One region of the Fructilactobacillus myrtifloralis genome, then DNA from elsewhere that is predicted to be linked to it. Evidence: riboswitches for the same ligand, from Rfam matches in the RefSeq annotation. Region 1 holds a riboswitch; the other holds the start of a gene.
The links. A riboswitch is a leader RNA that binds a small molecule or an ion and turns the genes downstream of it on or off. The one in region 1 is predicted to bind lysine.

Region 1 (6,601 bases):
TACTTTTCCCCGCTCCCGATAGTCCCACGACGGCTACAAACTCCCCTTCGTGCACCGTAAAGTTAATGTCATCGAGGCCCACAACGCCACTTGGATAGACCTTGTTAACGTGTTTTAATTCCAATACCGTTTTTTCCGTCACTAGTCTGTCTCCCCTTACTCGTCTAACCGGCCGACTTTTTTCAAGTTGGTCCGCACACTGTCAAATTCATGATCCTGAACCGGCACATACCCCTGGTGACTATAAAGTTCATAGATGATCCGGTGCCCCTTTTTGGACTTCGCAATCGTTTGAAAGGCCCGGGCAATTTTCTTGTCCCACTTCGGACTCATATCCCGGCGCACCGAAATGGTATCGTTCGGGATGGGCTGGGTTTTATACAAAACCGCCGTGTCCTTCATGACGTTGGGATCATCCTTGGCCGCAATTTTCCGCGCTCCTTGGAACACAAAGGCCGCATCGGCATTTCCGTTATACACGGATAACACCCCTTGGTCTGCTCCCTTCACGGTGAAGGTCTTAATCCCGTTTTTGTGGATGTTAATCCCGCGGTCGGCTAATTCCACGGCCGGGAAAATATAACCAGCAGTTGATGTCGTGTCCTGGATGGCAATCTTCTTTCCCTTTAGATCACTCAGCTTTTTCACCTTACCGTTCTTTTTCACCACAATTTCGCCCCGGTAGGTGTTCGTCGGCACGTTCGTAATGTCTTCCGTGGCATCTGAGCCATACCGATACCGCGTTGCTTGTAAGATGGCTTTCACCCCGTAGTTAGCGTGCCCCAGTACGTAGGCCGTGGGTGACAAGAAGGCCACGTCCGCCGTCTTAGATCCCAGTGCTTCGACCATTGAACTCCCGCTGGTCGCCACGACCACCTTCACCGGAATGTGCAGTTGTTGCTCCAGCATTTTTTCCAGGGGTTTCGCCCGGGCTTCCATCTTGCCGGCGTTTGAAGACGGATTAAATTCCACCACTAGTCGCTTGGGTTGGTAGTTTTCCGCCCGCGAGTGGTGCTTACATCCGCTCAACCCGCCCCCGATTACGAGCAGGACCAGCGCTAAGCAACCCACCTTTAGTAACTTCTTGACCTTCATTGCGTTCCTCCTCAACTAAGAATGGCTTTATTTTACCACAATTAAATTAACAATTACAACTTAAATTGGGTAAATAGTTCGTATTTTACTAATTTAAACCGATAACTTACTTTTATATAGCTATAAATTGATGAAATCACGAATTTTAACCACGAAAAAAGAGCGACGCGTCCGTCGCTCTTTGATCTTAGAATAATTGTTGTTTGGTGATTTTTTGCATCCCGTGCATGTATGGTTGCAGGGCTTCCGGAATGTTCACCGAGCCATCTTCGTTTTGGTAGTTTTCCAAAATGGCAGCCACGGTCCGTCCCACGGCTAGTCCCGAACCGTTTAACGTGTGGACGTACTGCAGTTTCCCGTTCTCATCCCGGTACTGAATGTGGGCCCGACGCGCCTGAAAGTCAGTTGTATTCGAACAACTGGAGATCTCTCGGTAACAGTCCTGCGATGGCATCCAAACCTCAATATCGTGGGTCATGGCAGCCGTAAAGCTCATGTCACTCGAGGTTAGGGTAATCACGTGGTACGGCAAGCCCAGCTTTTCCAAGGAACTTTCCGCCTGGTGCGTAATGTTTTCGAGCGCTGCCCAAGAATCCTCTGGCTTCGTAAATTGCACCATCTCAACCTTGTTAAACTGGTGGAGCCGGATTAAGCCCTTGGTATCACGACCGGCACTACCGGCTTCTGACCGAAAGGCCGGCGTTAAGGCGGTAAACTTCACCGGGAGCTTCTCAGCTGGGATTACTTCATCCCGGTAAAAGTTTACTAACGGAACTTCAGCCGTCGGGATCATGGTGAGGTCACTATCAGCGATTTCAAAGCCGGCTTTCGTTTCCAAGAACTTCGGAAATTGCCCCGTGCCGTACATTGAAGCTGAGTTGACCATGTACGGAGGCAAGACTTCCGTGTAGCCCGCGCGGTCATTTTCATCGAGGTAGAAATTGTAGACGGCCCGCTCTAACATAGCGCCGGCTCCTAAATAGTAGACAAACCGACTTCCAGCCACCTTGGCACTACGTTGAAAGTCCAAGATGTCTAGGTGTTCCCCAATTTCCCAGTGAGATTGCGGTTGAAACGTAAACTGGCGGGGCGTACCCACCTTCCGCAGTTCCACGGAGCCTTCTTCCGTCAGACTCACGGGCACCTGATCGTTAGGAATGTTGGGCAGGTGTGCTGCAACATCCTGTTCTGCTTGTTCGACTTGTTCGAGATTCTGGTCCAGCTGTTTAATCTCTTTCCCCACCTCGCGCATCCGTTGAATTGGTGCCTCAGCATCCGCTTTTTGCCGTTTTAACTGGGAAATTTGGTCTGAAACCGAATTCCGTTCGGCCTTTAGTTGCTCTGTTTTAACGATCAACTCTCGGCGCCGCTGATCTAGTTCCAAGAGGTGGTCCACCGTTTCCGCGCTCACGCCCCGGGTGGCCATTTTTTCCTTGAACCAATCAGGTTTTTGCCGCACTAACTTAATGTCAATCATGTTACTACCTCCTATAATTAGCTGTATTTACGCAAAAAGACCCCCGCCCTAAATTGGGACGAAGGTCTTTGTTCGCGGTACCACCCAAGTTCCTGACTACGTCAGACACTCATTGGGATTGGTAACGGAATCACCGTGCAGGATTAACTGCCCTGAAGCGTAGCGGAATTTCGAACGATGACTCACACCACCCGTCACCTCTCTGTGGTTCTACTTAAACTACACCATTAGTTTGTGTTTTCTTCATTATACAATATCTAGGCAAAGATTTGGTTAATTTTTGCATCCACCAGGGCAAAAATCTGGTCACGCGCCGCGGGATCCTCCACAAACTCGAGCTGGTCGCCATCAATTTCCAACTTTGGTGAGAGATCGTACTGGGCAAACCAGGTATCATACCGTTCGTTTAACTCCCGGTAGTAATCGTAGAGGCTCGCATCGTGATCAAGCTGCTCGTAACTGCGACCGCGCTTCTTAATCCGCTTCAGCATCGTGTCAAAGGAAACGTGTAAGTAGATCAATAAATCGGGGAGCTTTTGGTAGTCAGCGGGCCCAACGGGTTCTAACATGTTTTGCAACAACGAATCGTAGGTGTCCACTTCCGTTGCCGTTGAACGCCCGAGATCGGCGTTTAAATGAAATAACAGCGAATCTTCAAACAACGAGCGGTCCATGACACTGTAACGGTTGGCGTTCGCTTCTTTAATCGCCGCTAACCGCTTGTTCAAAAAATAAATTTGCAGTAAAAAGGCGTATTTTTGTGGATCTTTGTAAAACAACGGTAAAATCTCGTTATCATCGACCGACTCGTAAAACGCCGGGGCATTCAGGTGCTCTGCGAGTAAGGTGGTTAACGAGGTTTTCCCCGCCCCAATGGGGCCTGATAAAACGATCATGTGGATTCCTCCCCTGAAACTGGTTTCTACCTAGCTTTCATTTTAGCATTAATTGTGCGACTGCTGTTCGTCATCTAAATTAGCGGGAGACACGTCCACCTGATCAAGCGGAATCAAATGCGTGTGGTGAATCAACTTGTAACCAAAGAACAAGATTAAGACGAGCGGCACACTGATGTAGGTTACCGCAATTTCAAACCACTTGCCCTGTGCAAAGGCCCCAATGTCTTGACCAAAAATCACCACGATACATAGAATCAAGCATAACACCGGACCAAAGGGGAACCAGGTGGCGTGGTACTTGAGTTCATCCAAATGATGCCCCTGCTTAATGAACGCCCGCCGGAACCGGTAGTGGGATAAAGCAATCCCAAACCAAGCAATAAAGCCGGTTAATCCCGAGGCCGCTACAAGCCAGAGGTAAATTTGCGGACCAACAAAGCTGGTTAAGAAGGTCAGTAAGGCCACAACCGTGGTGGCTAAGAGGGCGAGGAACGGAATCCCGTTCTTACTAATCTTGCCAAAGAACTTCGGGGCATACCCTTCATCGGCCATGGAATAGAGCATCCGCGTTGACGCATACATCCCGGAGTTGGCCGAGGAAATTACGGACGTTAAAATGACCGCATTCATCACGCTGGCCGCCGCAGCTAACCCAGCCCGTTCAAAGACAATTGTAAAGGGACTAATCGAGACGTCACTAGCGGATGATCCCAGTAAATCTGGGCTCGTGTAGGGAATCACCGCGGCAATCACAAAGATTGCCAAAAAGTAGAACAGAATAATCCGCCAGAATACCTCATGAATCGCCTTGGGCACACTCTTTTGCGGATCGTCAGCTTCTCCAGCGGTAATCCCGACTAACTCGGTTCCTTGAAACGAAAATCCAGCAACAACGAAGACGCTAATAATCCCTGGAATCCCGTGGACAAACGGTGCCTGTTTATAGGTAAAGTTACTTAAGCCGGTGGCATGACCACCCATAATCCCAACGATCGTTAAAAAACCGACGATTAAGAAGATGATGATCGTAATTACCTTGATTAGTGACATCCAAAACTCGGTTTCTCCAAAGGCCGACACAGCCAGCGCGTTAATCACAAAAATCAAGATCAGCGCCGCGGCACTCCAAATCCACGCGGGAAAATGGGGGAACCAGAACGCCATCACCAAGGAAACCGTTGACACATCAACGGCCACGGTGATCGCCCAGTTAAACCAGTAGTTCCACCCCATGGCGAATCCTAACGCCGGATCCACGTACTTCGCGGCATAAGTTGAAAATGAACCGGAGACCGGCAGGTTCGTTGCCATCTCACCCAAACTCGTCATCAAAAAGTAGACCATGATGCCCATTAACACGTACGCTACGAGCGCACCACCGGGACCGGCCTTACTAATGGCTCCTCCACTTGCTACAAACAGTCCCGTTCCAATACACCCACCGAGGGCGATCATTGACACGTGCCGCGACTTTAAGCCCCGCTTAACGTGTTGGGTTCCCTTTTCTGCTTCCATCTTCGTTCCTCCTGTATTTTTAAAGCTACTAAAACCTAAAAAAAGACCCTTCTTAATCCAGAAGAGTCCCCACTTTGCCATTCGTATTCCGTCTGCTAAAGCGCTCCGCATGCAAGTGCGACAGTCCTTGATTTGTTGAACCAAGTCCCAACCAGGTGGGTACCAACCATCCGATTTCGGCAACGTTCCCTTTCCCCCGGGTTCACTGGGCTGGTGCCCTCCGCCGGGTTACTAATGAAAATTGCTCCTCTTTTTAGATTTCAAATATTAGATTTTCAATTATGCAATTCTTTCATAGTATAGGGGTTTCTCAATTAAAATGCAAATCACCCCATCAGTCCCCGGCTTTGCTATACTAAGGAAAACGAGGAACTTAGAAAGGAGTCCTGTTCATGTCTCAGCCTAATCAACCCGCCGCTTTACTAATTATCGACTATACCAACGACTTTGTCGCACCCGAGGGCGCCCTGACGCTCGGAGAACCAGCCCAGGCTGCCGAGCCAGCCATCATCAACCTCGCGCAACGCTTCTGGGAAACCGGCCAGGTGGTCATCTTGCCCACTGATTTACACCACGCTCACGATCCCTACCACCCAGAAAGCAAGCTCTTTCCACCACACAACCTCGCCGGCAGTTGGGGACGGCAGTTTTACGGTGAACTCCAACCCTGGTACGAGGCCCACCGTGCTGACCCCACGGTGTGGGAGATGGCAAAGACCCGGTACAGCGCTTTTGCCGGCACGGATCTTGACCTTCAACTCCGGGCCCGGGGCATCACGGAACTTCATCTCACGGGCGTTGCCACCGACATCTGCCTGTTGCATACGGCAGTAAGCGCCTATAACCTGGGTTATCAACTGGTAATCCATCCGCGCGCTACCGCGGGTTTTTCGCCTGAAAACCAAACCTTTGCCCTACAACACTTTCAAACCGCGCTCGGCGCCCAACTGATTGACGACTAAAAAAACAGGATGGCTAAGTCCATCCTGTTTTTTTTAGTCTGTTGCGTTACGGTGTTGCAACTTGGAGTGCCACAGGCCGTAACTAAAGTACACTACCAACCCGATTGCAAGCCAAATCCCCACTGCAACCTTGGTGGTGGTGGGCAGCATCACGATGAAGTAAATGCTACACAAACCGGCCAAAATAGGTAGGACTGGGTACCAAGGCATTTTAAACCCATCGTTTGGAATGTCTCGGCGGTGCCGCAGAGGAATAATACCAAAGGAAATGCAGGCAAACGCCAGCAGGGTCCCCGCGTTAATCAGCGAAGCCAGTTGGGCAAGCGGAACCACGCCCGCAAAGAAGGCCTGAACGAGCAAGGCCACCAAGACTGCGTTTCTGGGGACCTTCGACTGGGCATGAACCTGTCCCATCTTTTTCGACAACAAGCCGTCCCGACCAAGCGCGTAGACCAACCGGGAACCCCCAAAGAACATCGTCACCATAGCGGTGAAGATTCCAAACAGCGCCCCAATGGTAATCAGCTTGTTCCACCCATCGAGGTGAACCAAGTGAAGGGCATAGGCAGCGGGATCATCAACGTTAAGTTTGGTGTAGTGCACCATTCCAACCAAGACCAATGAGAACGCCACGTACAAAACAACGGCAATTA
Region 2 (6,601 bases), 390 kb from region 1:
GCCAGGATACCACCAAACGAACCCATGGAGTAACTGATCGTTTGAATCGGGGTGTCGCTAACGCCGGTTCCGAGGTAGTCAAAGGCATTTTTTAATGCACCCGGAACTGAGTAGTCATATTCAGGGGTGAGCAACAAGATTCCGTCGCCACTCATCACGTCGGTTACCCAGCGTTTGGCATTTGGAGCCAGATTCTCTGGATAATCGGGAGTTCCCATTGGGGGAAGGGGTTCGGCGTAGGCGGGAAGCTGATAGTCACTAACCTTTAAAAATTGCAAACTAACGTGCGTGGTTTGCTCTAATTCGGGTTGGTGCTTTTGCAGGTATTGAAACAGGCGGGATCCCATGGAAGGTTCGCGGACACTTCCGAGGATTACGTTAACAGTGGTCATGATGATCGACTCCTTTATAATTAGTAAACCTAGTATATCTACTTATTTTTAGTAAGTAAAGGTAAAAGCCTCCCATACAAAAAAACTCACCCGGATGAGTGAGTTTAACCTAGTTAGTATTAGGGTTGCGGCAGGGTGGCGACCCAGTTTTGGTAAGCCGTTTCTTCAGTGGTAGGTTGGTAGTTACCAGCTGCAAATTGGTGCTGGAACAGGTCAGTAGCTTCGATTTCCCAGTTTCCCAGCGTGGTGGCGTTGGCAATCAACTGCAGGGCGTACTCCGTCCCCGTCCGGGCGACGTGCACTTTCACCATTCCCCCCGGATTGTAGACCGTTACCACGTGGTCAAAATCGCCCTGGTCGTGGTTTAAAACGTAGGCCAAACTCGTGGCCGTCATTCCGGTTCCACAGGCATTGGTGAAGCCGACGCCCCGTTCGTAAGTTTTCACAAACAAGCGATCGGGACCGAGGATTTGGGCAAAGTTGAGGTTTACTCCGTCTGGAAAGTACGGATTTTCTCCGTTTAAATAGGGTCCCAGTTGAGCTTGCAACCCACTGGTTAAGGTGTCGTGGTCCATAAAACTAATTAAATGCGGATTGGGCACCGCAATGGCCGTAAAGTCTAGGTCGGGCGCTAACTGGGGTAAGGGCCGGTTCAAAATCGTGTCTCCTCCCAGCTCGGCAAACGGAAAGTCAGCAGCGTGAAACCGCACGGGGGCGATTTCTACTCCATAGGCGGGAACCTCTGGTGCCAACTGGTCGGCTTGTTCCACGTGTAAATCGGCATCCTGAGTTTCAACCTTAAACTTAGTTTCTCCCGTTTGGTCAGCTAGGTAGCGGGCGACCGTTCGCAGCCCGTTACCACACATGGAGGCGAGACTACCATCGGCATTCACGACCGTCATTTTGCCTAAGCACCCGGAATGGTCCGAAGCATCCACGACTAAAATTCCATCGATGTCGTTAAAGGTCTCGTTGTCACTCTGTTTGAGGTTCACGGCGAGGTTGGCAATTTGCTCGATGGTTGGGGTGGTTGTAAATTGGGTCCGATCTAAAATGAAAAACCGGTTTTCTGAACCGTGAACTTTGCGTAGCGTTACCATGAAATGACCTCCCGTTAGTCAGTAAAAATGCGGTTATTGTCAAAGAAGTGTTGGTAAATGAGTTTGACCGATTGTTCCGCATCGGCTTCGTCAGTGCCTAGCATGATTGAAATTTTGGACGCCCCTTCGTTAATCATGTGAATGTTAATGTCATGGTCGGTGAGCGGGCGAATGATTTTTTCGATGGTGTTAGGGCTCAGTTGCATCCCTTCGCCGACAATCATGATGATGGCGTAGTGATCGATCCACTCTAATTGATCAGGGTGGAGTTCCGTCCGAATGTCGTCACACATTGCTTGAACGGTTTCCGGCGTGAGCTCGCGGTTATCAAAAATGATGGTCAAATCATCAATTCCAGACGGCATGTGTTCATATGAAATCCCGTATTTGTAGAGGATTTGTAATAGCTTTAGCGTAAACCCAACTTCCTTGTTAAGCAAGTACCGGTGCAGGTATAGAGCCGAAAAGCCCTTGGAACTGGCTACCCCAGTGATAAAGCCCGCGGGTTTAAAGCCCTGTTCGGGGACAATCAAGGTGCCAGGGAGGTCTGGATGGTTAGTATTTTTCACGTTAATTGGAACTTGGGCCTCAATGGCCGGAAGTAACGCTTCGTCGTGAAACACAGAGAACCCGGCATAGGAAAGTTCCCGCATTTCTCGGTAGGTCATCTTACTAATACTCTTGGGATTGGGAACGATGTGGGGATCCACCGAGTAGATGGCGTCGACGTCCGTAAAGTTTTCGTAGACCTCGGCGTGTAAGCCCTTGGCGACGATTGAACCGGTAATATCGGAACCACCCCGTGAAAAGGTGGCAATCGTTCCGTCCGCTTCGTTAATGCCAAAAAAGCCCGGAAAGACTAGGTAATCAGTACTAGTTTGGTAGGCGGCGAGATGGTTGTAAGTTTTAGGCGTGACGTGGGCATCATTCACGGGTCCAGCGACATCAAACCCAACGGTCCGCGGGTCCATGAACTTAGTTGGCAGGCCCAGTTTCGTCAAAATTTGGCTCAGTAGGTAGGCGTTTAGGTATTCTCCATGGGCCTTAAAAGCGGCTAACTGGTGGTCTTGATCTGCAAAGGATTGGCTAGCTAAGCCGGTGATGACCGCCGAAATGTGTTCCATCACGGCGTCCGGAACGGCAAAGTGGTTAGCAATGTTTCGGTAGCGATCAATAATTTCGGTTTGAACGTCTTCCAATGATTCGTGATTGCGAACGGCATTTGCATATTGAATTAGCAGGTCAGTCACCTTAATGTCGCCCTTGAACCGGGTTCCAGGGGCGGAAACTACGATGGCCCGCCGCTCCGGATCCTGCTGAATGATGTGAATAATTTTTTCGAACTGGGTGGCATCGGCTAACGAACTGCCCCCGAATTTAACTACTTTCATGCTCGTCTGACCTCGCTCGTTTTATTATTAGTGAAACTATCATCATTTTTTTGATTTCGCAACTCGATCTGGGAAAATAACGGACATTTTTAGAAAACTCTATATAGAAATAAAGAAATTTCAGTAAGTTAGTTTGGAAAAGGTTGACGCTGATTGGCTTTTTCGGTATGCTAAACACAAATCAAATAGAGGTCGCAAGCAAGAAGAGTACGTGGGGGAGTTGCCATCCAGCTTTGAACCCACCGAAAGGATTGGTTGCCGAAGTGCTAAGGAGGATGGACCTTAGTTAACTGGGACGTAACTTAAGAGGTTACGGACTGTCGGGAATGCTATTCTCGGGGAGCTATGGATAAAATTGATTCTAATCGGCGACAATAGGGTCTTTTGGACGGAGCTTCCGTGCCAAAAGGCCCTTTTTTAGTACGCATAAGGGTCTGCCGGTTAGGACGATTGAGGAGGAAAACAGGATGTTAAGTAGTGATGAAGTGCGCAATAATCAGTTGTTGATTGGTGGCATTCCCGCCACGGAGCTCGCTGATGAATATGGAACGCCGCTCCAGGTGTATGACGTGGCAAAAATCCGGCACCAGATTCGGGCGTTTGAACGGGTCTTTGTGGAACAACACGTTGATTATGCCGTTAGCTATGCCAGCAAGGCCTTTGCGTGCGTGGCGATGTATCAAATTGTTAATCAAGAACACGCCCACATTGACGTTGTCTCTGCTGGTGAATTAGCAACTGCGTTAGCAGCGGACTTTCCGATGGAGCGGGTTAGTTTTCACGGGAACAACAAGTCCTATGAAGAGTTACAAATGGCGGTTCACCACCACGTGGGCACGATTATCCTCGATAACTTCTACGAGATTGGGCTCCTGGCTCAGGTTCTCGAAGCAGCGGATGCGGAAGTAAACGTGATGCTGCGGGTGTCTCCCGCCGTTTCCGCGCATACCCATGAATTTATTCAGACCGGCCAACAGGACAGTAAGTTTGGCTTCGACCTGCTGACCGGACAGGCTGACCAGGCCTTGCAACAGGTCCTAGCGGAACCACGGATGCACTTACAGGGAGTGCACTCCCACATTGGGTCACAAATCTTTGCGACCGACGGCTTTAAGATTGAAACGCAGAAGCTGGTGCACCTGATGCAACACTGGCGGGATGAATATGATTATATCCCTCAAGTGGTTAACGTTGGGGGAGGCTTTGGGATTCAGTATACCGATGCCGATCATCCCATTCGGCCGGAAGAGTTTGTGGAACAGATCATCACCACTTTGAAGACGGAAACGGCCGCAGCTGACCTTCCTTTGCCAGCGGTCTGGATTGAACCCGGGCGTTCGATTGCGGGTCCGGCCGGAGTGAGTCTGTACCGGGTTGGTTCGCAAAAAACAATTCCAGAGGTGCGGAAGTACGTGGCAGTCGATGGCGGGATGGGTGACAACATCCGACCCGCGCTCTATGGCGCTGCTTACGAAGCGGTCGCCGCTGACAATGTGGCACCGACCGAAACCGAAGTGGTAACGGTCGCCGGGAAGTACTGTGAATCAGGGGACATCTTAGTAAAGGATGCCAAGCTCCCGCCTGTACAAGCTGGCGACGTGATTGCGGTATTGGCCACGGGAGCTTACGGGTACTCAATGGCATCTAACTATAACCGGAATCCCCGGCCCGCGGTCGTTTTCGTTGAAAATGGCAGCGCCCAAGTCGTGGTTAAGCGGGAAACCCTAGCTGATTTAACCCGCCTCGACGTGAAACTAAGTGATTAAGGAAGCAAAACTACTACTGACAAGCAAGGAGACAGAACATGGCGGAAATGAACGCACAAGAAATCATTCAATTCATCGGAAATGCTGAAAAGAAAACCAACGTGAAGGTGTACCTGAAAGGCCAACTGGCTGACATTGATTTTCCGGACTCCCTTAGACCATTTGTGAACGACCAAACCGGGGTTATTTTTGGGGACTGGAAGGATGTACAACCGTTCTTAGCAGCCAACCAAGCCCACATTACGGATTACGAAATTGAAAACGACGGTCGCAACTCAGCGGTGCCGTTATTAGACACCAAGAACATTGACGCACGGATTGAACCCGGTGCCATCATTCGGGACCAAGTTAAGATTGGGAAAGATGCCGTTATCATGATGGGTGCCCTCATTAACATTGGGGCTGAAATTGGAGACGACTCCATGATCGACATGGGAGCGGTCCTTGGGGGCCGAGCCATCGTTGGCAAGCACTCACACATTGGGGCGGGCGCCGTGCTGGCCGGAGTGATTGAACCAGCCAGTGCTAAACCAGTCCAAATTGACGACGACGTCTTGGTCGGTGCAAATGCAGTCGTAATTGAGGGCGTGCATGTCGGGAAAGGTGCCGTCGTGGCCGCGGGGGCCGTGGTAACTGAGGACGTTGCCCCATACACGGTCGTAGCCGGCATGCCTGCTAAAAAGGTGAAGGACGTGAACCAAAAGACCCGCTCGAAAACCAAACTGGAAGACGATTTACGGGGGTAAACCATGACACTTGACTTACACAACCTCTACCGCGAATTACACCAGATTCCAGAATTAGCGCTTCAAGAGTTTCAAACGCACGACCTCTTAATGAAGCAAATCACGGCGTTAACCGCTGATTGCGATTTCGTTGAGGTTCAGGTCCCAGAACAGTTACCAACGGCGATTTTAGTGTTACTGCACGGCACGAATCCGACCCGCACGATTGGATACCGAACGGACATTGATGCGTTACCAGTGACGGAAGCCACGGGATTACCGTTTGCTTCGCAGCATGAGGGGCGGATGCACGCCTGTGGTCACGATTTGCACATGACCGTGGCAATGGGAGTGCTGGCTCACTTCGTTGCGAACCAGCCAACGGATAACCTGTTATTCTTCTTTCAACCCGCCGAAGAGAGTCAAAACGGGGGCAAGCTGGCCTACGAGGATGGCATCTTTACCGGTCAGTGGCGCCCTGATGAGTTCTATGGTCTCCACGATAACCCGCAACTTCCCGCCGGGGCGATTGGCTGCCGGATGGGAACTCTGTTTGCGGGGACTACGGAAGTGGACGTTCACTTTACGGGGACCCAGGGGCACGCGGCCTACCCGCAGTTCGCAAATGACATGGTGGTTGCAGCGAGCCAGTTCATTGGACAGGTTCAGACGATTGTGTCACGAAGCGTGGATCCCATCGAAGGGGGCGTGATTACCTTCGGGCAGTTTAACGCCGGGACGATTCGGAACGTGATTGCCGGAGAAGCAGAGCTTCACGGGACGATCCGGGGGTTAACCCAGAAAATGATTGAACACATTGATGATCGCTTGCGGGCGGTTGCCAATGGCATTGCCACGAGCTATGACTGCCAGGTAGATCTCAAGTTAAACCAGGGGGGCTACCTGCCGGTGGAAAATAATCCTCGCCTTACCGCGGACTTCATTAAATACATGCAGAGCGCGCCGGATGTTCAATACATTGAAACGGAACCAGCCATGACGGGCGAAGACTTCGGCTATTTACTGTCTAAGTTTCCCGGAACCATGTTTTGGCTGGGAGTGGGCGATCCCAACCACCAGTTGCATTCGAGTGAATTAGTGCCGAGTGAGGCCGCCATTGAACCCGGGATCAGTGCAATCACCGGGTGGTTACAACAACGCATGACAGAAAAGGAGTAAGCAAAATGACTGATTTTACACAAACTGACATTATTACCGCATTAATCA

Region 2: another riboswitch for lysine. It lies ahead of lysA (diaminopimelate decarboxylase); the one in region 1 lies ahead of M3M35_RS03270 (amino acid permease).

The regions. Positions count from the first base shown of each region.
Region 1 is NZ_CP097116.1:612,518-619,118, forward strand. It holds gene phnC (phosphonate ABC transporter ATP-binding protein) at 1-142, opposite strand, end outside; gene M3M35_RS03255 (phosphate/phosphite/phosphonate ABC transporter substrate-binding protein) at 157-1,095, opposite strand; gene serS (serine--tRNA ligase) at 1,283-2,572, opposite strand; gene M3M35_RS03265 (deoxynucleoside kinase) at 2,830-3,468, opposite strand; gene M3M35_RS03270 (amino acid permease) at 3,517-4,986, opposite strand; lysine riboswitch at 5,077-5,246, opposite strand; gene M3M35_RS03275 (cysteine hydrolase family protein) at 5,379-5,948, shown strand; gene M3M35_RS03280 (APC family permease) at 5,982-6,601, opposite strand, start outside.
Region 2 is NZ_CP097116.1:1,006,426-1,013,026, forward strand. It holds gene M3M35_RS05060 (NADPH-dependent FMN reductase) at 1-392, opposite strand, end outside; gene dapF (diaminopimelate epimerase) at 512-1,492, opposite strand; gene M3M35_RS05070 (aspartate kinase) at 1,507-2,883, opposite strand; lysine riboswitch at 3,062-3,237, shown strand; gene lysA (diaminopimelate decarboxylase) at 3,351-4,649, shown strand; gene dapD (2,3,4,5-tetrahydropyridine-2,6-dicarboxylate N-acetyltransferase) at 4,688-5,395, shown strand; gene M3M35_RS05085 (N-acetyldiaminopimelate deacetylase) at 5,399-6,553, shown strand; gene dapA (4-hydroxy-tetrahydrodipicolinate synthase) at 6,559-6,601, shown strand, end outside.